One region of the Streptomyces sp. RPA4-2 genome, then DNA from elsewhere that is predicted to be linked to it. Evidence: riboswitches for the same ligand, from Rfam matches in the RefSeq annotation. Region 1 holds a riboswitch; each other region holds the start of a gene.

Region 1 (5,837 bases):
GCCGTCGACCCTCCTGTCGTGGCCCGTACCGGGGCGGGACTGCAGCCGACCTGTGACGCACATCGCGCCGAAGAGGTGACGCGGCCCACTTCGCTGACGGCGCGCCCCACCACCCGGAGCCCCACCCGCTCCCCCCTGGCCGGAAACCGCCGCCCCGGGGCCGCCGGGAGGAGCCCGTGACGAGACGGCCCACGGTGACGGCAGGCGGTGATCCCCCCGTAGCGGCGTTCAGGGCGTCGTGAGGCCCGCCCTCCGGGCGGACGACGGGACTTTCGCAGCAGGCCCTAGAAGGCCGGCCGCTCCGGATCCAGCCGCGCCAGGCCCTCCGCGGGCGAGGACGCCGAGGCGAAGTGCCGCCGGGGAATCCGCCCCGCACGCCGCGCCAGACGCCCCGCCTCCACGGCGTGCCGCATGCCCTCGGCCATCAGCACCGGTTCCTGCGCACGGGTGACGGCCGAGGCGAGCATCACACCGGCGCACCCCAGCTCCATCGCCAGCGCCGCGTCCGACGCCGTACCGGCCCCCGCGTCGAGGATCACCGGCACGCGCGCGTGCTCCACGATCAGCTCGAAGTTGTGCGGGTTGCGGATCCCCAGGCCGGACCCGATGGGCGAGCCGAGCGGCATGACCGCCGCGCACCCGACGTCCTCCAGCTTCCGCGCGAGCACGGGGTCGTCGTTCGTGTACGGCAGCACCGTGAATCCGTCGTCGACCAGTGTCTCCGCGGCGTCGAGCAGTTCGATCGGGTCGGGAAGCAGGGTGCGCTCGTCGGCGATGACCTCCAGTTTGACCAGGTCGGTGCCGAGCGCCTCCCGGGCGAGCCGCGCGGTCAGCACGGCCTCGCCCGCGGTGAAGCAGCCCGCGGTGTTCGGCAGCACCCGGATGCCGAGCCGGGCGAGCACGGACAGGACGGAGCCGTGCGCCGCGGGATCCACCCGGCGCATCGCGACCGTCGTCAGCTCCGTCCCGGACGCCACGAGCGACCGTTCCAGCACGGTGAGGCTGGGCGCACCTCCCGTACCCATGATCAGCCGGGACGAGTAGGACGTACCTCCGAGGACGAACGGATCGTCGGCCATGGGTCAGCCTCCTTGGACAGCGGTGAGGACTTCGACACGGTCTCCCTCGCGCAGGGACGTGGCGGACCACTGGGTGCGCGGGACGACGGTCTCGTTGAGCGCGGCGGCGACGCCGGAGGGCGCCGCCGTGAGGGTGGCGACGAGCGTGTCGAGGGCGGTGCCCGCGGCGACGAGCCGGCGCTCGCCGTTGACGAGGATGTTCATACGGGTTGCTCCGTGCGTGTCGGGCTGAACCGGTGGGGAGTGAAGGGACGCGCTTCCTCGGGGAGCTCCCCCGAGGCGAGGACGTGCGCCATGACGTCCCCGGTGACGGGAGTGAGCAGGACGCCGTTGCGGTGGTGGCCGGTGGCCAGCAGCAGTCCGTCGAGCCCGGTCGGGCCGAGCAGCGGAGCGTTGTCGGGCGAGCCGGGGCGCAGTCCGGCCCGGGTCTCGGTGAGCGGCAGTTCGGTGATCCCGGGCACCAGCTCATGGGCGTCGCGCAGCAGCTCGTACACGCCGCCCGCGGTCACCGTGGTGTCCCAGCCCAGCTCCTCGCTGGTCGCGCCGACGACGAGTTCGCCGCTCTCGCGCGGCACCAGATAGACGTGGCTGCCACGGACCACGGCCCGCACGGTGCGGCTCAGGAAGGGCGCGTACCGCTTCGGCACGGTCAGCCGCAGCACCTGCCCCTTCACCGGGCGCACGGGCGGCCTCACGAAGTCGGGCACGCCCTCGAGCCTCCCGCTGAGGCTGCCCGCGGCCAGTACCACCTGCGCCGCCGCCAGCCCGTCGCCGCCCGCGGTGACGACCCCGGTGGCCCGCTCCCGGACCACCGTCAGCCGCTCCGCCCAGGTCCGGTGGAACACCACTCCGGCTCGCTCGCACGCCGTGACCAGGCCCTTCGCGAGGCGGCGCGGGTCGATCTGATGGTCGCCGTCGACGCGCAGACCACCACGGACACCGGGCGCGAGCATCGGCTCCAGCCGGCGGCACTCACGGCCGCTGAGCCACTCCGATTCGAGCCCCGAGCGGATCTGCAGGGCATGCAGTTCCCGCAGATGGGCGCGGTCGTCGGAGTCCAGGGCGACGGCCAGCGTGCCGCACCGGCGGTAGCCGAGATCCTGGCCCGTCGCCTCGGTGAGCTCGGCGACGAAGTCCGGATAGCGGCGGGCGGAGGCGAGGTTCAGGCCCAGCAGGGTCTGCTCGCCGTAATGCAGTTCGGTGACGGCGGCGAGCATCCCGGCGGCGACCTGCGCGGCCCCGCCGCCGGGTTCCGGGTCCACGACCGTCGTGGTGAACCCGCGCTGAGCGGCCCGCCAGGCCGTGACCAGGCCGATGATCCCGCCCCCCACCACCAGGACGTCGGACGTGACGGACCTCTCCGCCGGTGTACGCGACATGGGCGTCCAGCCCCTCCCTTCGCCGGCATGACCCGGATCAGGTTCGTACGGTCGGAGGCCGCCAGCCTCCCTCTCAGCCCGGTGCGTCCGGGCTCCCGCGAGTGCTCTACGTCGACCACCCTAGCTCGCCGCCGTATGCCTCAGTAAGGGAGCCTCCGTCCATCGCCCAGGCGCCCGACGGCCTTGTCCGGCTGCGGCTGGAGGAGAGCGGGGAGGGGAGCCGTGGGCGGGCGGGCGGGACGAACGTGGTGGTACCGATCGGGCAGATCCGGCAGATCGAACACCCTGAACACCCCGCACAGGCCGCACGCGCCGGACGGACCCGCCGACACCGGGTCGCATTGTGGAACAGGTCACCGAGCACGTCCGCTGACTGACGGATTGTCAGGTGTCTATGGTGATCAGGTGAGCGAGCAGACGCAGGCGCAGAAGCAGGGGCCTACGGCACGCCGGGTCGTCATCGCGGGCGCGGGCATGGCCGGCGTGCAGACCGCGGTCGCCCTGCGCGAACAGGGATTCACCGGCGGCGTGACACTGATCGGCGCCGAGCCGCACCAGCCGTACGACCGGCCGCCGTTGTCCAAGGCGGTGCTGCTCGGAAAGGCCGAGCACTCCGCCTTCGACATCGACTTCGAGGCACTGGGCATCGAACTGAGGCTCGGCTGCGAAGCGCTGGGCCTGCGCCCCGGGGACCACGAGCTGGACACCGCCACGGGACCGGTGCCCTACGACCTCCTGGTCCTGGCGACCGGCGCGGAACCGATCCAGCTCCCCGGCGCGGAGGGCATGCCCGGCGTCCATCTCCTGCGCACCCTGGACGACGCCGAACGGCTGCGCCCCGTGCTCGCCCGGCAGCACGACATCGTGGTGGTCGGGGCGGGCTGGATCGGCGCCGAGTTCGCCACGGCGGCGCGCAAGGCCGGGTGCGCGGTGACGGTCGTCGAGGCCGCCGACCGGCCGCTGGCCGGGGCGCTTCCCGCCGAGGTGGCCGCGCCGATGGCCGCCTGGTACGCGGACAGCGGGGCCTCGCTGCGCACCCACGCGCGCGTGGAGCGCGTCGAGCCCGGTGCCGTGGTGCTCGACGACGGGTCCCGGGTGCCCGCGGGCGCCGTGGTAGTCGGCATCGGCGCCCGGCCCGCCACCGCCTGGCTGGCCGGCTCCGGCATCGAGCTCGGAGCCCACCGCGAGGTCGTGGCCGACAGCCACCTGCGCACCTCCGTGCCGGACGTCTACGCGGTCGGCGACTGCGCCTCCTTCCCCTCGGGCCGGTACGAGGAGCGCCTTCTCGTCCACCACTGGGACAACGCCCTGCAGGGACCGCGCACGGTGGCGGCGAACATCATCGGCGAGGCCCCGGTGGCGTACGACCCGGTTCCGTACTTCTGGTCCGAGCAGTTCGGCCGTTTCGTCCAGTACGTCGGCCACCACGCGCCCGCCGACACGACCGTCTGGCGCGGCGACTCCTCGGGCGCCGCCTGGACGGTCTGCTGGCTGCGCGACTCCCGACTGGTCGCGCTCCTGGCGGTGGGCCGCCCCCGCGATCTGGCCCAGGGCCGCCGCCTGATCGAGGCGGGCATGCCGCTGGCCCCGGAGATCCTGTCGGATCCGTCACGTCCGCTGAAGGACGCCATGGGCTAGGCGGGCACCGAGGCCTCCGTTCGGGCGGCCTGGGGGCGGACCCGGTCCGGTGGGCTCCCTCACCGGGTGGCGGCCGGGCGGCCGGGGCGAGGAATTGCGCCGGGCCGCTCGCCCGATGGCCGCCGGGCGGCCAGGCGGCCAGGCAACCGGGCGGCGGACGGTCGGGCGAGCAAACCCGCCGGGCCCGCTCGCCGCGTGGCCCGCGCACGCTCCACCGCGCCGGAATTCGGCGGAATTCCGCAAGATTCACGCGCTTCTGACGCGGGACGGGTGGCGCTCGGGTACCGAGTGTCAGTCCGGGATGGCAGGCTTGTCCCGTGACCGAGATTGACGCAAAGATCGATGCTCTCGTCCCCGCCTGGCTCACCCTCCCCGACATCGCCGAACAGTTCGGCGTCGAGGTGACCCGCGTCCGGCAGTTGGTCAAGGAAGGCCAGCTGATCGCCGTACGCCGTGGTGAGAACCGCGCGCTGCACGTCCCCGCCGCTTTCATCGACGAGGACAAGGTCGTCAAGGGCCTCACCGGCACCCTGACGCTCCTGCGGGACGACGGCTTCACCGACGAAGAGATGCTCGAGTGGCTCTTCACCCCCGACTCGACCCTGCCCGGCACCCCCGCGCAGGCGCTGAGCGAGAATCGCGGCACGGAGGTGAAGCGTCGCGCCCAGGCGCTCGCCGTCTGATCCGACAACACGTCCGGCGTACGGACCACGGCCGGCCCCGGGCCACCCCGGCCGCCGTGGTCCGTACGCACCGCAGCACCACGGGGGACCCACGCATGCCCGAGAACGCCGCCCGCCTCGCCGACGCCCGCGTCTACCTCTGCACGGACGCGCGCACGCGCCAGGGCGACCTCGCCGAGTTCCTGGACGCCGTCCTGGCGAGTGGCGTCGACATCGTGCAGCTGCGCGACAAGGGCATGGAGGCGGCCGAGGAACTGGAGCACCTCCAGGTCTTCGCGGACGCCTGCGCCCGCCACGGCAAGCTCCTCGCGGTCAACGACCGGGCGGACGTCGCCCACGCGGTCGGCGCCGACGTACTCCATCTGGGCCAGGGCGACCTCCCGGTCCCCGCGGCCCGCGCCATCCTCGGCGACGAAGTCCTGATCGGCCGTTCCACGCACGCGGCGGCGGAGGCCTCGGCCGCCGCCGTCCAGGAGGGCGTGGACTACTTCTGCACCGGCCCCTGCTGGCCCACTCCCACCAAGCCCGGCCGCCACGCACCGGGCCTCGACCTGGTCCGCCACACCGCCGCGCTCGGCACCGACCGCCCCTGGTTCGCCATCGGCGGCATCGACCTGGGCAACCTCGACGAAGTGCTGGAGGCGGGCGCCCGCCGTGTCGTCGTCGTCCGCGCGATCACCGAGGCGGACGACCCCGCGGCGGCGGCCGCCGAGTTCGCGAAGCGGCTGCGGCAGGCCTGACCGCGCGGAGCCGGCCCCGCCCGTGGCGCGCCGGACCGTCCCGCCGCCCGTCGGGTCGTCCCGCGCTCTGTCCGAGGGGTGGACAAGAACCCGACGAATCGGACAATTCTTTCCGGTTCGGTTGGGGGACCGGCGCCCCCTGGCTAACCTGCGAGTATGGCCCTCGGATCTGCCTCCACCAGGACTGACCGCGCACGCATCGTGAGCGACATGCTCGCGTCCGGCAAGAAGACGTACTCGTTCGAGTTCTCCGCGCCGAAGACCCCCAAGGGCGAGCGGAACCTGTGGAACGCGCTGCGCAGGGTCGAGGCCGTCGCC
Region 2 (5,837 bases), 2.0 Mb from region 1:
AGGCCGATCGACTGCTACCGGCGGCACGACAATTGCAAGGTGAGATCGGCAGACTACTGGGGACACTCGCGATCTCTATCAGCATCTGAAAACTCACTCCTTGTGATCTCTTGTGTACGTTGAGCAAGATTCCAGCAGTGTCAGGGGGACGATTCCTGGCCAGTCGACGGCAAAACGACGGGGTAGGCGATGCGCGAGTCGGTACAGGCAGAGGTCATGATGAGCTTCCTCGTGTCGGAGGAGCTGTCCTTCCGCATCCCGGTGGAACTGCGCTACGAGACCTGTGATCCGTACGCCGTGCGGCTGACCTTCCATTTGCCCGGAGACGCGCCCGTGACCTGGGCGTTCGGGCGGGAGCTGCTGATCGACGGCGTGGGCCGGCCGTGCGGCGACGGCGATGTGCACATCGCGCCCGCCGATCCGGACGCGTTCGGCGAGGTACTGATCCGGCTTCAGGTGGGCGGCGACCACGCTCTGTTCCGGTCCGGCGCGGCGCCGCTGGTGGCCTTCCTCGATCGCACCGACAAGCTCGTACCGCTGGGGCAGGAGCGCTCCCTCGCGGATTTCGACACCCATCTCGACGAGGCGCTGGACCGCATCCTGGCGGAGGAGCAGAGCGCGGGCTGAACGTTCCCGCGCCTTCGCGGAGGAACGCTTCCGCACTCTGTGGAGGAACGCTTCTGCACACCCGGGGCGGGCGCGCGGTGGCTTCAGTGCTTGCGGCGACGGCCCTTGCCGCCCCGGACCGGTCCCCGGGCCCCCACGGGCTCCCGTACGGGCGCCACGGGCCCTGTGGCCGTCGTGGAGAGGCCCGGAGTCCCGGTGCGGTCCGCGGAGACCACCAGGGCCGCCAGCGCGGTGGTGACCGGGACCGAGGCGACCAGGCCGATCGAGCCGACCAGGGTGCGCACGATCTCCTCGGCGACCAGTTCACTGTTGGCGACCGCGCCGACGCTGCTCTGCGCGATCGAGAAGAGCAACAGCAGCGGCAGCGCGGCTCCCGCGTACGCCAGGACGAGCGTGTTGACGACCGACGCGATGTGGTCGCGGCCGATCCGGATGCCCGCTCGGTACAGGCCGCGCCGGCCCATGGTGGGATTGGCCTCGTGCAGCTCCCAGACCGCCGAGGTCTGCGTCACCGTCACATCGTCGAGCACACCGAGCGAACCGATGATCACGCCCGCGAGCAGCAGACCACTCATGTCGATGGAGGGATACAGGCCGTGGATCAGACCGGTGTTGTCGTCGGTGTTGCCGGTCAGGGCGGCCCAGCCGATGAACACCGAGCCGAGCACACCGATCAGGATCAGCGAGAGCAGTGTGCCGAGCACGGCCACCGAGGTACGGGCCGACAGGCCGTGGCACATGTAGAGCGCGATCAGCATGATGGCGCTCGCCCCGACCACCGCCACGACCAACGGATTCGCCCCCTCCAGGATGGCGGGCAGGATGAAGAACGTCAGGATGAGGAAACTGACGGCCAACGCGATCAGCGCCATGAGCCCACGCATCCGGCCGACCACCACGACGGCCAGTGCGAAGATCCCGGCGAGGAGCGCCATCGGGAACTTCCGGTTCACGTCGGTGACCGAGTACTGCAGATCCTTGGGCGCCGAGGGCTCGTACGCGACCACGACCTTCTCGCCCTGGTGCAACTGCCGTGACTGGTCGGGCTGGACGATCTCCGTGAACGTGCGCCCCTTGTCCTTACCGGTGTCCACCCGGATCGTCGCCTTCTTGCACTCGCCCGTCGCCTGCCGCTGGGCGGAGGAACCCTCGGCGGTGGAGGTGTCGCCGGTCGGGGTGTCCCCCGAGGCGTTCACCGCCTTGCAGTCCACCTGGACGACCTGGGTGACCGTGGCCTGCTGGCTCTGCCGGTCGAAGCCGACACCCGTGCGTTCGTGTGACGGGGCGCCGCCGGGCCAGAGCACCACGAGACCCACAACGACCGCCGCGGCGAAGGGAATCAGCACGGCCGCGATGACCTTGCGCAGATGCTTGGAGACGGGCGCGGCGGGGCCATGACTGTGGCTGTGCGAGTGCCCCGGCGCGGGAAGGGTGTCCGGTCCGTGCCCGCGCCCCTCCCCCGGTCCGTGCCCGCCGCCCGATCCGTGCCCGCCGCCCAGTCCGTGCCCGGCACCGGGTCCGTGCCCGTTGCCACCATCCGGCCCGTGGGCGTGCCCGCGGCCGTTTCCGGAGCCCTGTCCGTGCCCGTGCCCCTGCCCATGGCCGTCGCCGGGACCGGAGCCGCGCCGCGGCTCGGACGGCGGGAACGGGGGCTGCTGCATCGTGGTCACCGACCGATCATCGCAAGAACGGCGAGGGCCCTCTGTTCACCGCGCCAGACATGACGCTAGCGTGGAAGCACCTTTGCACACGCGGGAGCTCGGAGCACCGGGCTGAGAGGGCGCTGACCTCTGTCTCAGCGATGTTTCACATGAAACATCGGCGGACGGAAGCCGCTGCGTCGACCGCTGAACCTGTTACCGGGTAATGCCGGCGTAGGGAGTAGGTCTCATGACCAACAAGGACGTACGCACGCCTGCCTCCAGCCAGACGGACGAGCCGTCGGCCGCGTCCCTGGGCGAAGAGCTCAGGGGGACCGGGCAGTCCATCGGGTGGCACAAGGCATACGTCGGGGGTTCGCGCCCCGACCTGCGGGTGCCGGTCCGTCAGGTGCACCTCACCAACGGGCAGTCCGTCACGCTGTACGACACCTCCGGCCCGTACACCGATCCGACCGTCGACACGGACGTACGCAGGGGACTCGCTCCGTTGCGTGAGCACTGGATCGTCGCGAGGGGCGACACCGAGGAGTACGCGGGCCGTCCGGTCCGCCCCGAGGACGACGGGATCAAGCACACCTCGCCGCGCGGGGGCCTCCGCAACCTCGACGCGGTCTTCCCGGGCCGGCCGCGTCAGCCGCGTCGGGGCCGCCCCGGAGAGGCGGTCACCCAGCTCGGGTACGCCCGCCGCGGCGAGATCACCCCCGAGATGGAGTTCGTCGCGGTCCGCGAGAACGTCGACCCCGAGGTCGTCCGCGAGGAGATCGCCGCCGGCCGCGCGGTGCTGCCCGCGAACGTCAACCACCCGGAGATCGAGCCGATGATCATCGGCAAGCGGTTCCTGGTGAAGGTCAACGCCAACATCGGCAACTCCGCGGTGACCTCCTCGATCGAGGAGGAGGTCGAGAAGATGACCTGGGCGACCCGCTGGGGCGCCGACACGGTCATGGACCTGTCCACCGGCCGCAACATCCACACCACGCGGGAATGGGTCCTGCGCAACTCCCCCGTTCCCATCGGCACGGTGCCCCTCTACCAGGCACTGGAGAAGGTCGACGGCCGCGCCGAGGAGCTGACCTGGGAGATCTACAAGGACACGGTCATCGAACAGGCCGAGCAGGGTGTGGACTACATGACGGTCCACGCGGGCGTGCGGCTGCCGTACGTACCGCTCACCGCGAACCGCAAGACCGGCATCGTCTCGCGCGGCGGTTCGATCATGGCGGCCTGGTGCCTGGCACACCACAGGGAGTCGTTCCTCTACGAGAACTTCGAGGAACTCTGCGAGATCCTCGCCGCCTACGACGTCACGTACTCGCTCGGCGACGGGCTACGGCCCGGTTCGATCGCGGACGCCAACGATGCCGCGCAGTTCGCCGAGTTGAGGACGCTCGGGGAACTCAACACGATCGCGAAGCGTTTCCAGGTACAGACGATGATCGAAGGCCCGGGACATGTCCCGATGCACAAGATCAAGGAGAACATCGACCTTCAGCAGGAGATCTGCGATGAAGCTCCGTTCTATACGCTCGGCCCGCTGACCACGGACGTCGCGCCGGCGTACGACCACATCACCTCCGGCATCGGTGCCGCGATGATCGCCTGGTGGGGCACGGCCATGCTCTGCTACGTCACGCCCAAGGAGCACCTGGGCCTGCCCAACCGTGACGACGTCAAGACCGGCGTCATTACCTACAAGATCGCCGCCCACGCGGCCGACCTCGCCAAGGGACACCCAGGCGCGCAGGAATGGGACGACGCGCTGTCCGACGCCCGCTTCGAATTCCGCTGGGAGGACCAGTTCAACCTGGCCCTCGACCCCGACACGGCACGTGAGTTCCACGACGAGACACTGCCGGCCGAGCCCGCCAAGACAGCGCATTTCTGCTCCATGTGCGGCCCGAAGTTCTGCAGCATGAAGATCAGCCAGAGCATCGCGGAGCAGTTCGGTGGTTCCGCGGCCGAGGGGGCTTCGCCCGAGGAGATCGCCGAGGGGATGCTCCAGAAGTCGAAGGAGTTCGCGGCGAGCGGGAACCGGGTGTACCTGCCGTTGGCGGACTGACGCACCGACGCTCCGGAGAAGTGGTGCTCAGGGTCCGGCGCACCCTGAGCACCGCTTCCCGAAAGGCCGCGGAGGAATCGGCACCACCCGTCGGGCCGGCATGTCACGGGAGTTCCCCCCTGCGGACGGCCGGGTTCCGTCGGCAGACTGAGCCCATGACATCGACATCCATGAGCAAGGGCGCCAACCTTCCGGTGGCCGTCGGGGCCGTACGGGCCGTGCTCGGCTGGACGGGGGGTCCCGGCGCGCCGGACGCGGACGCCTCGGCCCTGCTGCTCGGTGCGGACGGTCGGGTCCGGGACGACGGGGACTTCGTCTTCTACAACCAGCCACGGCACGCCTCCGGTGCCGTACGCCACCTGGGGAAGCGGCGGGACGCCGGTGCCACGACCGACACGGTCGAGGTGGACCTGCGCTCGCTGGAACCGGAGATCGAGCGGGTCGTGCTGGGCGCCTCGGCCGACGGCGGCACCTTCGGTCAGCTGTCCGGGCTGACACTGCGGCTGCTCGACGCCGGGACGCGGCGGGAGTTCGCGCGCTTCGAGATGGAGGCCACGACGGAGACGGCGTTCATCGGCGGCGAGTTGTACCGGCGCGGCGGAGAGTGGAAGTTCCGGGCGATCGGACAGGGGTACGCGTCCGGACTCGCGGGTCTGGCCACCGACTTCGGCATCAGCGTGGACGAGGAGCCCGGCCTCCCCGCCTCGGCGCCGGGGACGCCGCCCGTGGGTGTGCCCGCCGCCGCGCCTGCCCCGCCGACCCCTCAGGCTCCTCCGGCACCCCGGACTCCCCCAGTACCCCCAGTACCCCCAGTACCTCCGGCACCTCCGGCACCACAGGTACCCCCGGCCTCCGCGTCGCGTTCGAGCAAGGGGGAGGAGCGGCTGCCCGTGGACATGCGCAAGCGGCTCTCCCTGCGCAAGGAGCAGGTGGCGGTCAGCCTGCGCAAGCACGGAGCGGAGGGTGTCACGGCGCGTGTGGTGCTGATCCTGGACGCGTCCGGGTCCATGTCCTTCCTCTACGCGAAGGGCGTCGTGGCCGATGTGGTGGAGCGGATGGCCGCCGTGGCCGCGCAGTTGGACGACGACGGCGCGATGCAGGCGTGGACGTTCGCCTCCCACGCGGCCCGGCTGCCGGATCTGACCCTCGGCGAGTTGCCCGAGTGGCTCAAGCTCCACGTCCGGGTCGGTGAGCTGAGCCTTTTCCGACGGAGCAAGAAGCCGCGGAAGGGGCTGCTGGCCGGGCAGGTGGACATGCGGACGGTCGGCATCCAGAACGAGGAGCAGAAGGCGATCGCCGAAGTGCGTACGTATGTCAGGGAGCATCCGGCCGCCGATCCCACCCTGGTGCTGTTCTTCTCCGACGGTGGCGTCTATCGCAACAACGAGATCGAGCGGGAACTGCGGGAAGCGGTGGACGAGCCGATCTTCTGGCAGTTCGTGGGCCTGGGCCGGTCCAACTACGGCGTGCTGGAGCGGTTCGACACCCTG
Region 3 (5,837 bases), 3.8 Mb from region 1:
GGCTTCCGCGACCCCGTCGGAGTCGGAGAGCAGCGCCGCGCCCGCGACGCCGGGAGACAACGCCCCGTCCCCCGCGGTCGGTGACTCCAACCTCGCCGAGACCGGTGCCAACTCCAACACCCCGATGATCGCCGGCATCGCCGGTGCCCTCGTGGTCGTCGGCGGCGGAGCGGTCTTCTTCGGTATGCGCCGCCGCGGCGCCTCGAAGACCGGCTGAACCGCACCACGCCTGTAGGACCGTGTGGCCCGTCCCCTCCCGCAGGGGGCGGGCCACACGTCTGTGCGGGGCGCTGTCCGAAGGGCGTCCACCGCCCGAAGGCGACCGGTGAGGACGGCGGGGGCTGCTTGGGGACAGTGGTCCTCGGGTCCGTACAGGACTCTGCCGTCCCTCGCGTCCCGATGGCGTGCGCGGGCCGGTCACGGTGATGCGCGGGCGCCTCGGTCCCCGTGGCGGTGATCGGAGGTCTACCCGGCCGAGGACTCCCCGAGCACGACGACCTCGGCCGCGTCGAACGCCACCGCGACCTGGTCGCCGGGCGCGGGCGCCTCCCGCAGCGCGCAGGCAGCCTCCAGCTGCGGCGCGCCCTCCGGCTGGAGATGGACGGCTACGTGGGTGCCCCGGAAGGTGCGTGCGGTCACCGTGCACGGCAGCCCGTCGGCGAGAGCGACCAGCCGTACGCCCGCGGGCCGCACGAGCAGCGTGCCGGGACCCCCTGGCGCGCCCTCCGGTACCGGAAGCTTCCCCCATGGCGTGTCCGCGACCCGGCCGGTCACCGTCGCGTCGACGACGTTGTCGAAGCCGAGGAAGCGTGCCACGAACTCGTCCGCCGGATGCTGCCAGACCTCAAGTGGCGTACCTGACTGGGCGATCCGCCCCTCACGCATCACCACGACCCGGTCGGCCAGCGCGAAGGCCTCGCCCTGGTCGTGCGTGACCGCGAGCACGGTCGTGCCCAACTGTCCGAAGAGCTGCCGGAGTTCGACGACCAGTCGTTCGCGCAGCGAGCGGTCGAGCTGGCCGAGTGGTTCGTCGAGCATCAGCAGCCGGGGGCGCGGGGCGAGGGCACGGGCCAGCGCGACCCGCTGCTGCTCGCCTCCGGACAGGGCCGCGACGGCCCGGGGGGCGGCGCCGGGCAGCCCGACGAGGTCCAGCAACTCACCGACCCGCAGCGTCTGTTGTTCCTTCGACGCCCCGTGCATCCGGAGCCCGAAGGCGACGTTGCCGCCCACGTCGCGCTGCGGGAAGAGCTGGTGGTCCTGGAACATCAGCCCGACGCCCCGGCGGTGCGCGGGCACCCCCGCCTGGTCGTGGCCGGTCAGGAGCACACGTCCCGCGTCGAGCGGCTGCAGTCCGGCCACCGCCCGCAGCAACGTGGACTTGCCGCTGCCGCTCGGTCCGAGCACGCACACGATCTCGTGCTCGGCGACCTCCAGATCGACGGCGTCCAGCACCGGCCGGTCACCGAAGCGTACGGTCGCCGCCTCGACGCCGAGCAGGACCTCCGGCGCCGCCGCCCCCGGACCCGCACCCGCACCCGCACCCGTCGTCCCAGACGTCGCCTTCGTGACGAGCCTCGCCATCAGAACTCCCCTGTCCGGTCGGTCCGCATACGCTCCAACAGCAGCAGCGCCACCGCGCACACCACCATCAAGGTCGTCGAAAGTGCCATCGCCTGCCCGTAGTTGAGGTCACCGGCGCGCCCGAGCAGCCGTGCGACCGCGACCGGCAGCGTCGGGTTGTCGGGGCGCGCGATGAAGACCGTCGCCCCGAACTCGCCGAGCGACACGGCGAAGGCGAACCCCGCCGCGATCAGCAGCGCCCTCCGCACCATCGGCAGGTCGACCTCCCGCCACACCCGCCACGGTGAGGCCCCGAGCACCGACGCCGCCTCCCGCAGCCGTCCGTCCACGGCCCGCAGCACGGGCAGCATCGTCCGTACGACGAAGGGGACACCCACCAGCGCCTGCGCGAGCGGCACCAGGATCCAGCTGCTCCTGAGGTCGAGCGGCGGCTCGTCCAGCGCGATCAGGAACCCGAAACCGACGGTCACGGCGGACACACCGAGCGGCAGCATCAGCAGTGCGTCGAACCCCCGCACGAGACGACCGGCGCGGCCGGTGAGCGCGGCGGCCGCCAGACCTCCGATGACCACGGCGATCGCGGTGGCGGCGAGGGCGTACTCCAGCGAGTTGCCGATCGCCTCGATCGGGGCCACCAGGAAGATGCCGCCGTCGTCGGAGGCCAGCGCCCTGTAGTAGCCGAATCCGAAGCCCCCGGGGGTGTCCAGGGACCGCTGGACCAGGACTCCGAGGGGCAGCACGAGCAGGACCGCGATGCTCGCGACCACTCCCGTGAGCAGCGCCCACTGCCCGGCCCCGCGCGGCCGGCGGGCGGTCGTCTCCGGGGCCACCAGACGCAGGGCGGTCTCCCGGCGGCGTACGGTCCCCGCGTGGACGGCGAGGATCGCGCCGACGGCCACGAACTGGATGATCGTCAGCACCGCCGCCGTCGCGAGGTCGAAGATCTCCGAGGTCTGCCGGTAGATCTCCACCTCAAGGGTGGAGAAGGTCGGCCCGCCGAGGATCTGGACCACCCCGAACGAGGTGAAGGTGAAGAGGAAGACCATGAGCGCCGCGGCGGCGACGGCCGGGCTCAGGGCCGGGAGCGTCACCGTGCGCCAGGCCGCGAACCGGGAGGCGCCGAGCATGCGCGCGGCCTCCTCCTGGCGCGGGTCGAGCTGCGACCAGAGCCCGCCGACCGTACGGACGACCACCGCGTAGTTGAAGAAGACGTGCGCGAGCAGGATCGCCCAGACGGTGGTGTCGAGCCGGACGCCCCACAGGCCGTCCAGCAGTCCGCCGCGGCCGATCAGCGCCAGGAACGCCGTACCGACGACGACGGTGGGCAGCACGAACGGGACGGTCACCACCGCGCGCAGCACCTGCTTGCCCCGGAAGTCGAAGCGCGCGAAGACATACGCGCCGGGGAGCGCGATCAGCAGTGTGAGCGCTGTCGAGGCGAGCGCCTGCCAGGTGGTGAACCACAGCACGTGCCGGATGTCGGACCGGCCGAGCACCTCACCGATGCGTCCGAGCCGCCAGACCCCGTCGGCCTTGAGACCGCGGGCCACGATCGCCGCGACGGGGTAGGCGAAGAAGACGCCGAAGAACACGACCGGCAGGGCCATGAGCCACAGCCGCGTCGCGCTCCCGCGCCTCCTGGGCGCCGCCTCGCCTACTTCAGTACGAGCGAGGTCCACGACTTGACCCACTGGTCACGGTTCTTGGCGATCTCGGCCGGGGCCAGGGTCTCCGGGTGCTCGGCCTGCGGGCCGAACTTCACGAACACCTCGGGCACCTTGGCGGTCTCGCGGACCGGGTACACGAACATGTTCAGGGGCATGTCCTGCTGGAACCTGAAGCTGATCAGGAAGTCGAGGAGCGCCTTGCCGCCCTTCGTGTTCTTCGCGTTGCTCAGCAGCCCCGCGTACTCGACCTGGCGGAAGCAGGTGCCGCCGGCGACCCCGGTCGGCGCGGTCTTCGGTTTCGGGTCGGCGTAGATCACCTCGGCGGGCGGGGAGGAGGCGTACGAGACGACCAGCGGCCGGTCGGCCTTGGCCTTCTTGCCGCCCGCGGACCCCGAGAACTCGTCGTTGTAGGCCTGCTCCCAGCCGTCGACCACCTTCACGCCGTTGGCCTTGAGCTTCTTCCAGTAGCCCTGCCACCCGGCGTCCCCGTACTTCGCGGCGGTCCCGAGCAGGAAACCGAGGCCGGGCGAGGACGTGGACGCGTTCTCGGTGACGAGCAGGTTCTTGTACGCGGGCTTGACCAGGTCGTCGAAGGAGGTGGGCGGCGCCAGCCGGTGCTTGCTGAAGTAGGCCTTGTCGTAGTTGACGCAGATGTCGCCGGAGTCGATGGGCGTGACCCGGTGCTTGTCCTCGTCGACCCGGTAGCGCTGGACGATCTGGTCGGAGCCCTTGGGCTCGTACGGCTGGAACAGCCCGTTGTCGAGCGCGCGGGAGAGCAGGGTGTTGTCGACGCCGAAGAAGACGTCGCCCTGCGGGTTGTCCTTGGTCAGGATGGCCTTGTTGACGGCCTGGCCGGCGTCTCCGTCCTTGAGGATCCTGACCTTGTAGCCCGACTCCTGCTCGAAGGCGTGCAGCACGCTCTTGGAGTAGGCGAAGGAGTCGTGGCTGACGAGGGTCACGGTCCGGGAGCCGGCGGCCTTGTCGCCGGAGCCGGACGAGCCGCACGCGGACAGCGTGACGAGGCCCAGCGCGACGACCACGGCCGCGGCCGTCCGCCTCTTGGTGCTCGCTTTGGTGCTCACTGAATTCCTCCTGGGGTGACCAGGAAGAGACGCGGCCCTGCCCGGGAACTCGGCGGTTCCCGGGCAGGGCGCAACAGCTTGAGTGATGCCCGAACTTCCTACCCAGAATGACCTGGGCGAGGTTCAGAGGGTCTGCGGCCCACCGGTGCCCCGGCTGCCGCACTCTCAGCGCTGTGGCGCTCCCCTGTCGGAATATGAAGATGTCGGAATATGAAAATGTACGTGCCGGGTCAGACTACCGCTCGGTCGCCGCGAGCTGGCCGCACGCCCCGTCGATCTCCTGGCCCCGGGTGTCCCGGACGGTGACCGGCACGCCGTGGGCCGCGATGGCCTCGACGAACGCCTTCTCGTCCTCGGGCCGCGAGGCGGTCCACTTCGAGCCCGGGGTCGGGTTCAGCGGGATGAGGTTGACGTGCACGGGCTTGCCCCTGAGCAGCCGCCCGAGCCGGTCACCGCGCCACGCCTGGTCGTTGATGTCCCGGATGAGGGCGTACTCGATGGAGAGCCGGCGCCCCGACTTGGCCGCGTACTCCCAGCCCGCGTCGAGCACCTCCCGCACCTTCCACCGCGTGTTCACGGGGACGAGGGTGTCGCGCAGCTCGTCGTCCGGTGCGTGCAGGGAGATGGCGAGGCGGCACTTGAAGCCCTCGTCGGAGAGCCGGTGGATGGCCGGGACCAGTCCGACCGTCGACACGGTGATGCCGCGCTGGGAGAGTCCGACGCCGTCCGGCTCGGGGTCGGTGAGCGCGCGGATGGCGCCCACGACCCGCTTGTAGTTGGCCAGCGGCTCGCCCATACCCATGAAGACGATGTTGCTCAGCCTCGCGGGGCCTCCGGGGATCTCCCCGTCCCGCAGCGCCCGCATGCCGTCCACGATCTGGTGCACGATCTCGCCGGTCGACAGGTTCCGGTCGAGGCCGGCCTGGCCGGTGGCGCAGAACGGGCAGTTCATCCCGCACCCCGCCTGGGAGCTGATGCACATGGTCACCCGGTCCGGGTAGCGCATCAGCACGGACTCGACGAGCGTGCCGTCGAAGAGCCGCCACAGGGTCTTGCGCGTGGTGTCCTGGTCGGTCGACAGATGCCGCACGACGGTCATCAGCTCGGGAAGCAGCGCTTCCTGGAGCTTGCCTCGCGCGGCGGCCGGGATGTCCGTCCACTCCGCGGGGTCGTGCGCGTACCGCGCGAAGTAGTGCTGCGAGAGCTGCTTGGCGCGAAACGGCTTCTCCCCGATCGCGGCAACCGCCTCTTTACGCTCGGCGGGCGTGAGATCGGCAAGGTGCCGCGGCGGCTTCTTGGCTCCGCGGGGGGCGACGAATGTGAGTTCTCCGGGCTTCGGCATAACCCTTCCAGTGTCGCAGATCAACTCGACCGTCCCAGGCCGCAGCGGGGTGGGGACGGTCACCCCTGGGCACCGCCTGTCGGCTTCGGTCGCCCTCGCACGGCCCGGGTACCGCCCAGAGACGGCCCGGCGCGGTCCTCGGTCGGACCCTCCTGACGCCTGCTA
Region 4 (5,837 bases), 4.9 Mb from region 1:
GGCGCGCACCACGCTCCACGATCTTCCGGGCCCGGGTGACGGGCCGGCCCCGGACACCGCCGTGACCCCGGCGCCCACGCGTTCGCGCTCGCCCCCGTGGGCCCGACAGTGATCGGCGCGGACCTCTCCCGCGGGTCAGCCGCGCCATGCCACCGAGCGACTGCCGGTCTTCGCGGACGGCTCCCTCCCCGCGCCGCCTGCGCGCCCGCCGGTACCGACGTATTTATGTACCGACATATCAGATGTATCCGGCGTATCCATGTATTGACGTACGCGACTGCGCCGCCGTGCTGTGCGAGGGCTCCCAAGTGCTGCGCCCCGCCGGAACACCACCGGCCGCGCGCCCGTGGAACCGCGGCATGGGAGGGTGTCGTGGGTGGTGGTGTGCGCCGGGGCGACACTCCCGGGAGGTTCCCGCCCGTGAGCGGCTCAAGGTGCCTGAGGATCTCTCGCCGGGTAGAGATCGTATCCGGGCCACGGGTTGGGAGTCGCGGATCAGAATGATGGTGGGATGCCACAGGGCGCGAGCCCTGCGAGCGAGGGCGTCGGCCTGCCGGAGGGCGGCGGCGGTGCTCTCCTGGTCCCCGCTCATTCCGCTGGACCGGACGCTCGGTCGGCCCTTCTCGGACACCTCGCCTCGGCCGACGGACCTGGCACGGACGGCTGACCCGGCACGCTCGTCGCACCCGCGTCCCGGGAGAGATACCGGCTGCCCCGTGGCGCCCGCGGACCTGCTCCCCGTGGGGCGCGCGGTCCCGCTCCCCGTGGCGCCCGCGGCTCTGCTCCGCGTATCCGGCGTGCCCCCGCTCCCCGTATCGCGTGCCGGCCGGTCGGCGATGTCGCGCGGCCGTTCGCCACCCCCGTCGTGTGCCGCCGACACCTTGCGCCATACGACCCGGAGTGCCCCAATGATCACACCCCCGCGCGCGGTGCGCGACCGCATCCTCTCCCTGTCGCCCACGGAACTGCCCGCCTACGTATACGACTTGGCGGCACTGCGCGCCCACGCCGCGTCCGTCAGAGCCGCCCTGCCCGATCGCGTCGAGCTGTACTACGCGGTCCAGGCCAACGGGGAACCGGAGGTCCTGGCCGAGCTCGGCCCGTACGTCGACGGCTACAAGGTGTCCTCCGGCATCGAACTGGCCCACATGGCCGAGGCCGTCGTGGACCGTCCGCGGGTCTTCGGCGGCACGGAGAAGACCCCGACGGAGCTGGCGGACGCGCTGGAGCGGGGCGTGACACGCTTCCAGGTCGAGAGCGAGTACGAGCTGTACATGCTGGCGGGGCTGGCCCAGCGGCACGCTCCGGACCGCCGGGTGGCGGTGCTGCCGCGGTTCGACCTCCCGGTGCCCGACGGTCTTCTCACGGCGGACGGCGGCGGGTCCGCCACCGCCTCCGGCCTCGATCCGGCGCGGGCCGACACGATCGTCGGCCTGCTCACCGACGGCAGCTATCCGAACCTCGAACTGCGAGGCGTCCACGCCCACTTGGCCAACGGGGTGCACGCCGAGGAACACCTGGCGCTGGCCGAGTCCGTCGTCGCCTGGACCCTGGAACTGGCCGCCCGGAACGGTCTTCGGCTCACCGAGGTGGACATCGGGGGCGGTATGGCGGTGGACTACGACCGCCCCGAGCGCCGCTTCGACTGGCACGCGTACGGCGAGGGCCTCGCCCGGCTCGTCACGGCCCACCCGGGACTGACGCTGCGGATCGAGCCCGGCCGCGCGCTGACCGCGTACTGCGGCTGGTACGCGAGCGAGGTGCTGGACGTCGAGCACGGCTCCAGCGAGGACTTCGCCGTCATCCGTGGCGGCGCCGTCCACCTGCGCACCCCCGTGACCGGGCGGCACGACCAGCCCTGGTCCGTTCTCGAAGTGGAGCCGTGGCCGTATTCCTGGCCGCGTCCCGTGGTGCGGAGGGAGCGTGCCACCCTCACCGGCCAGCTGAGCACGCCGAAGGACGTCCTGGTCCGTGACGTCCGGGCCCAGGGCCTGCGGGCCGGTGACCGCGTGGTGTTCTCCCTCGCGGGCGCCTACACCTCGTCCGCCCCGCACCGGGCCCACACGCGCTATCCGGAACCCGGCTTCCACTTCCTGGACGCGGACGCCGACGGCGACCGGTCCCGATGACCGATGACCGTGCGACGGAACACCAGGAGTTGCCGTCGGGGGCATCGCGGCGCATCCTCGGACACGCCTGGCAGGATCGTGCGCCGGACCAGGAGAGTGGCATGACCGTCGAACCGACCGACTTCACGACAGACCTCCCGACCGCCTTCATGAACGACTCCACGGCCGACTCCACGGCCGCCTTCACGGCCGGCGTCATCGACGCCGTGTCCGCCGTGGAGCAGGGCCTGGTCCAGGAGGTCGCCGAGACCGACGACCCCTCCCTGGCAGGGGAGTTCGGCTTCCCGGCCCCCCTCCGGCACGCCCGCTTCGACCTCGTACGGGAGCAGGCATGAGCGCCATGGACACCCCGCTCGACTTCTCGTACGAGACCCGGCCGGGCCGGGTCGTCTTCCGGCCCGGCGCCGCCGTGTCCGCGACCCCCGGCGAGGTCGCCCGGCTCGGTCTGCACCGGGTGCTGGTGGTCTGCGGCAGCCGGGGCGAGGTCACCGCCCGTGCGGTCGCCGACGCGCTGGGCGGCCAGTGCGCGGGGCTGCACGCCGAGGCCCGGATGCACGTACCCGCCGAGGTCGCCGCCCGAGCCGTCGAGGTGGCCCGCGAGATACGGGCCGACGGCTGCGTGGCGGTCGGCGGAGGCTCGGCGATCGGCCTCGGCAAGGCGATCGCGCTGCGTACCGGGCTGCCGCTGATCGCCGTGCCGTCCACCTACTCCGGCTCCGAGATGACCCCGGTGTGGGGTCTGACCGAGGACGGCGCCAAACGCACCGGACGCGACCTCGCCGTTCAGCCCCGAAGCGTCGTCTACGATCCCGAACTCACCCTCGGGCTCCCCGTTCCCCTCTCGGTGACCAGCGGCGTCAACGCCCTCGCGCACGCAGTCGAAGCCCTCTACGCGCCCGACGCCTCGCCCCTCGTCTCGCTCATGGCCGAGGAGGGGGTCCGGGCGATGACGGGCGCCCTGCCGGCCGTGGCCGCCGCCCCCGGCGACCTCGACGCGCGCAGCCGCGCCCTGTACGGCGCGTGGCTGTGCGGTGCCTGCCTCGGCGCCACCACCATGGGCCTGCACCACAAGCTGTGCCATGTCCTCGGCGGCACCTTCGGCCTCCCGCACGCCGAGACGCACACGGTGGTCCTGCCCTACGTCCTCGCCTACAACGCGTCCGCCGCGCCCCGGGCGATCGCCACGCTGTCCCGGGCGCTCGGCACGGACGACGTCCCGCGCGCCCTGCGGGAGCTCGCCAGGGGCCTGGGCGCGCCGAGCACCCTCGCCGAACTCGGCCTGGAGGAGGCCGACTTGGCGGTGGCCGCGGCGCAGGCCGCCGGCCAGGCGTACCCGAACCCCCGCGAGGTCACCGCGCACGGCGTGCTGGGCCTGCTGACAGCGGCGTACGAGGGCTGGGAGCCGCGCGTCGGCTCCTGAGAGCCGGCCCGCAACGACGCCGATCCACGGGCTTCGCGCTCCCTCGCGTGGGTCCCTGCGCCCCCTGCCTGGGACGTACGCGCGGGCCGGGCTATCCTGACGCCGAACCGGACACGGGGTGCCCCGCACGTGGGCTGAGATCACACCCGTCGAACCTGAACCAGTTAGGACTGGCGGAGGGATGTCTCATGTCGTTGCCGTATGCCCGTGGTGAAGTGGCCGTCGGAGGCCCGCAGGGCGTCTTCGACGGGCGGATGCCCGAGGCCCCCGGGGATCTGCGCGTCGAGGCGCGCGGCATCGCCCCGGTGCCGGAGGACCACCGCTACGGCGGCCCCGGCCGCCTCTTCACCGTGTGGTTCGCCCCCAACCTGACGATGACCGGCGTCTTCACCGGTACCGTCGGCGTCGCGCTCGGCCTGGACTTCGCCACCGCGCTGACCGCCGTCGTGCTGGGCACCCTGCTGGGCGCGGTGCCGACGGCGTACCTCGGCACCTGGGGCAGCCAGACCGGCGCCGGACAGCTGCCGCTCGCCCGGCTCGCGTTCGGACGGGCCGTGCTGGTGCCGGGTGCGCTGCAGTGGCTGTCGTCGATCGCCTGGGACGCGCTGATCGGCCTGTTCGGCGGGGACGCGCTGGCGCAGTTGTGCGGCTGGCCGTTCTGGCTGGGTGTGCTGGTCATGATGGGCGCGCAGGGAGCGCTCGGCGTCCTCGGGTACGAGGTGATCCACCGGCTCCAGACCGTGATGACGTTCGCCCTCGCCGCCGCCTTCGCCGCGCTGACGGTGAAGCTCCTGAACGGCGACCACCCCGCCGCCACCGCCTCCGCGCACGGCGCCGACCGGGCCGGGGCCTTCGTCCTGACCTGCACCATCGCCCTCAGCCTGGCGCTGTCCTGGGCCCCCTACGCCAGCGACTTCAGCCGCTATCTGCCGCGTACGGCGTCCCGACCGCGGATGTTCTGGTGCACGCTCGCCGGTGTCAGCGTGTCCTTCGTGGCCGTCCAGGCGCTCGGCCTGTGGGGCGCCTCCGTCTTCACCGACCAGACCGCCCGCGGCGTCGACACCCTGCTCGGCGGCGGTGTCCTCGGCGCCTTCGGGCTGCTCGCCGTGGCCCTGGCCGCCCTGAGCAGCAACGCCATGAACGACTACAGCGGCTCACTCGCCCTGCAGACCATGGGCGTACGCCTGCCGCGTCCGGCCGCCGCCGCGCTGGCGGCCGTACTCGGCTTTCCGCTCGTGCTGTGGATGCACGCCGCCGACACCACGACCCGGTTCCAGAACGTGCTGCTGCTCGTCGGCTACTGGATCCCCGGGTTCGTCGCGATCGTCGCCGTCGACTGGCTCGTCCGGGCCAGGGCGCGCGCCGGCGCGCCGGTGGATCTGTCCGCCGAGAGCGCCCGCCCGCAGCCGTGGTGGCCCGCGCTGGTGGCGTTCGTCGGCGCCTTCGCCGCGGCGGTGCCGTTCATGAGCACCAGCCTGTACGTCGGTCCGGTCGCCCGGGCCCTGCACGGTGCGGATCTCGCCTACGGGGTGGCGTTCCTCGCGGCCCTCGTGGTGTACGCGCCGCTGCGGCTGCGCCGCTGACCACGGCCGCCGCCCGTCACGGGCCCGGTCGCCCCGCACCCCCGCCCGCCACTTCTCACCCGTCTCGCCTCTCGTACGGAGCGAACCCGCCATGTCCTCGAACACCCCCGCCGCCCCGCCCCGCGTCCTGACCGTCGCCGGATCGGACTCGGGCGGCGGCGCCGGCATCCAGGCCGACCTCAAGACCATGCTGGCGCTCGGGGCGCACGGGATGAGCGTGTTGACCGCGGTCACCGCGCAGAACTCCCTCGGTGTGCAGGGAGCCTGGGAACTTCCGGCCGAGGCGGTGCGCGCGCAGTACCGCAGCGTGGTGGACGACATCGGGGTGCAGGCGGTGAAGACCGGCATGCTCGGCTCCGCGCTGCTCGTCGAGACCGTCGCCGAGCTGCTGTCGGACGTCGCCGCGCCCGTGGTGGTGGATCCGGTGAGCGTCTCCAAGCACGGTGACCGGCTGCTGGCCGACGACGCGCTGGACGCCGTACGGACCGCGCTGCTGCCGGTCGCGACGGTGGCGACGCCGAATCTCGACGAGACCGCCGAGCTCACGGGGATCGAAGTGACGGGGGAGCGGGACATGTGCCGGGCCGCGGAACGGCTGCTGTCCTACGGTCCCCGCTGGGTCCTGGTGAAGGGCGGCCATCTGCCCGGCGAGGCCGTCGACCTGCTGACCGACGGCACCGAACAGCTCTGGTTGCGGGCCCCGCG

What was found. Region 1 has a riboswitch for thiamine pyrophosphate ahead of thiO (glycine oxidase ThiO). Riboswitches for the same ligand answer to the same signal wherever they lie in the genome.
Region 2: another riboswitch for thiamine pyrophosphate. It lies ahead of thiC (phosphomethylpyrimidine synthase ThiC); the one in region 1 lies ahead of thiO (glycine oxidase ThiO).
Region 3: another riboswitch for thiamine pyrophosphate. It lies ahead of HEP85_RS28460 (thiamine ABC transporter substrate binding subunit); the one in region 1 lies ahead of thiO (glycine oxidase ThiO).
Region 4: another riboswitch for thiamine pyrophosphate. It lies ahead of HEP85_RS33425 (cytosine permease); the one in region 1 lies ahead of thiO (glycine oxidase ThiO).

Annotation. Positions count from the first base shown of each region.
Region 1 covers NZ_CP050975.2:2,705,388-2,711,224, reverse strand. The annotation lists gene HEP85_RS11625 (thiazole synthase) at 285-1,079, opposite strand; gene thiS (sulfur carrier protein ThiS) at 1,083-1,283, opposite strand; gene thiO (glycine oxidase ThiO) at 1,280-2,458, opposite strand; TPP riboswitch at 2,456-2,567, opposite strand; gene HEP85_RS11610 (NAD(P)/FAD-dependent oxidoreductase) at 2,864-4,096, shown strand; gene HEP85_RS11605 (Rv2175c family DNA-binding protein) at 4,414-4,779, shown strand; gene thiE (thiamine phosphate synthase) at 4,875-5,519, shown strand; gene metF (methylenetetrahydrofolate reductase [NAD(P)H]) at 5,676-5,837, shown strand, end outside.
Region 2 covers NZ_CP050975.2:4,689,639-4,695,475, reverse strand. The annotation lists gene HEP85_RS20450 (IclR family transcriptional regulator) at 1-89, shown strand, start outside; gene HEP85_RS20445 (SsgA family sporulation/cell division regulator) at 190-627, shown strand; gene HEP85_RS20440 (YibE/F family protein) at 711-2,297, opposite strand; TPP riboswitch at 2,369-2,525, shown strand; gene thiC (phosphomethylpyrimidine synthase ThiC) at 2,518-4,347, shown strand; gene HEP85_RS20430 (VWA domain-containing protein) at 4,503-5,837, shown strand, end outside.
Region 3 covers NZ_CP050975.2:6,473,795-6,479,631, reverse strand. The annotation lists gene HEP85_RS28475 (LAETG motif-containing sortase-dependent surface protein) at 1-217, shown strand, start outside; gene HEP85_RS28470 (ABC transporter ATP-binding protein) at 466-1,581, opposite strand; gene HEP85_RS28465 (iron ABC transporter permease) at 1,581-3,260, opposite strand; gene HEP85_RS28460 (thiamine ABC transporter substrate binding subunit) at 3,236-4,330, opposite strand; TPP riboswitch at 4,408-4,526, opposite strand; gene rlmN (23S rRNA (adenine(2503)-C(2))-methyltransferase RlmN) at 4,566-5,672, opposite strand; gene HEP85_RS28450 (helix-turn-helix domain-containing protein) at 5,835-5,837, opposite strand, start outside.
Region 4 covers NZ_CP050975.2:7,638,737-7,644,573, forward strand. The annotation lists gene HEP85_RS33410 (alanine racemase) at 909-2,129, shown strand; partial or broken gene HEP85_RS33415 (6-chlorohydroxyquinol-1,2-dioxygenase) at 2,330-2,464, shown strand; gene HEP85_RS33420 (maleylacetate reductase) at 2,470-3,549, shown strand; TPP riboswitch at 3,654-3,748, shown strand; gene HEP85_RS33425 (cytosine permease) at 3,738-5,132, shown strand; gene thiD (bifunctional hydroxymethylpyrimidine kinase/phosphomethylpyrimidine kinase) at 5,224-5,837, shown strand, end outside.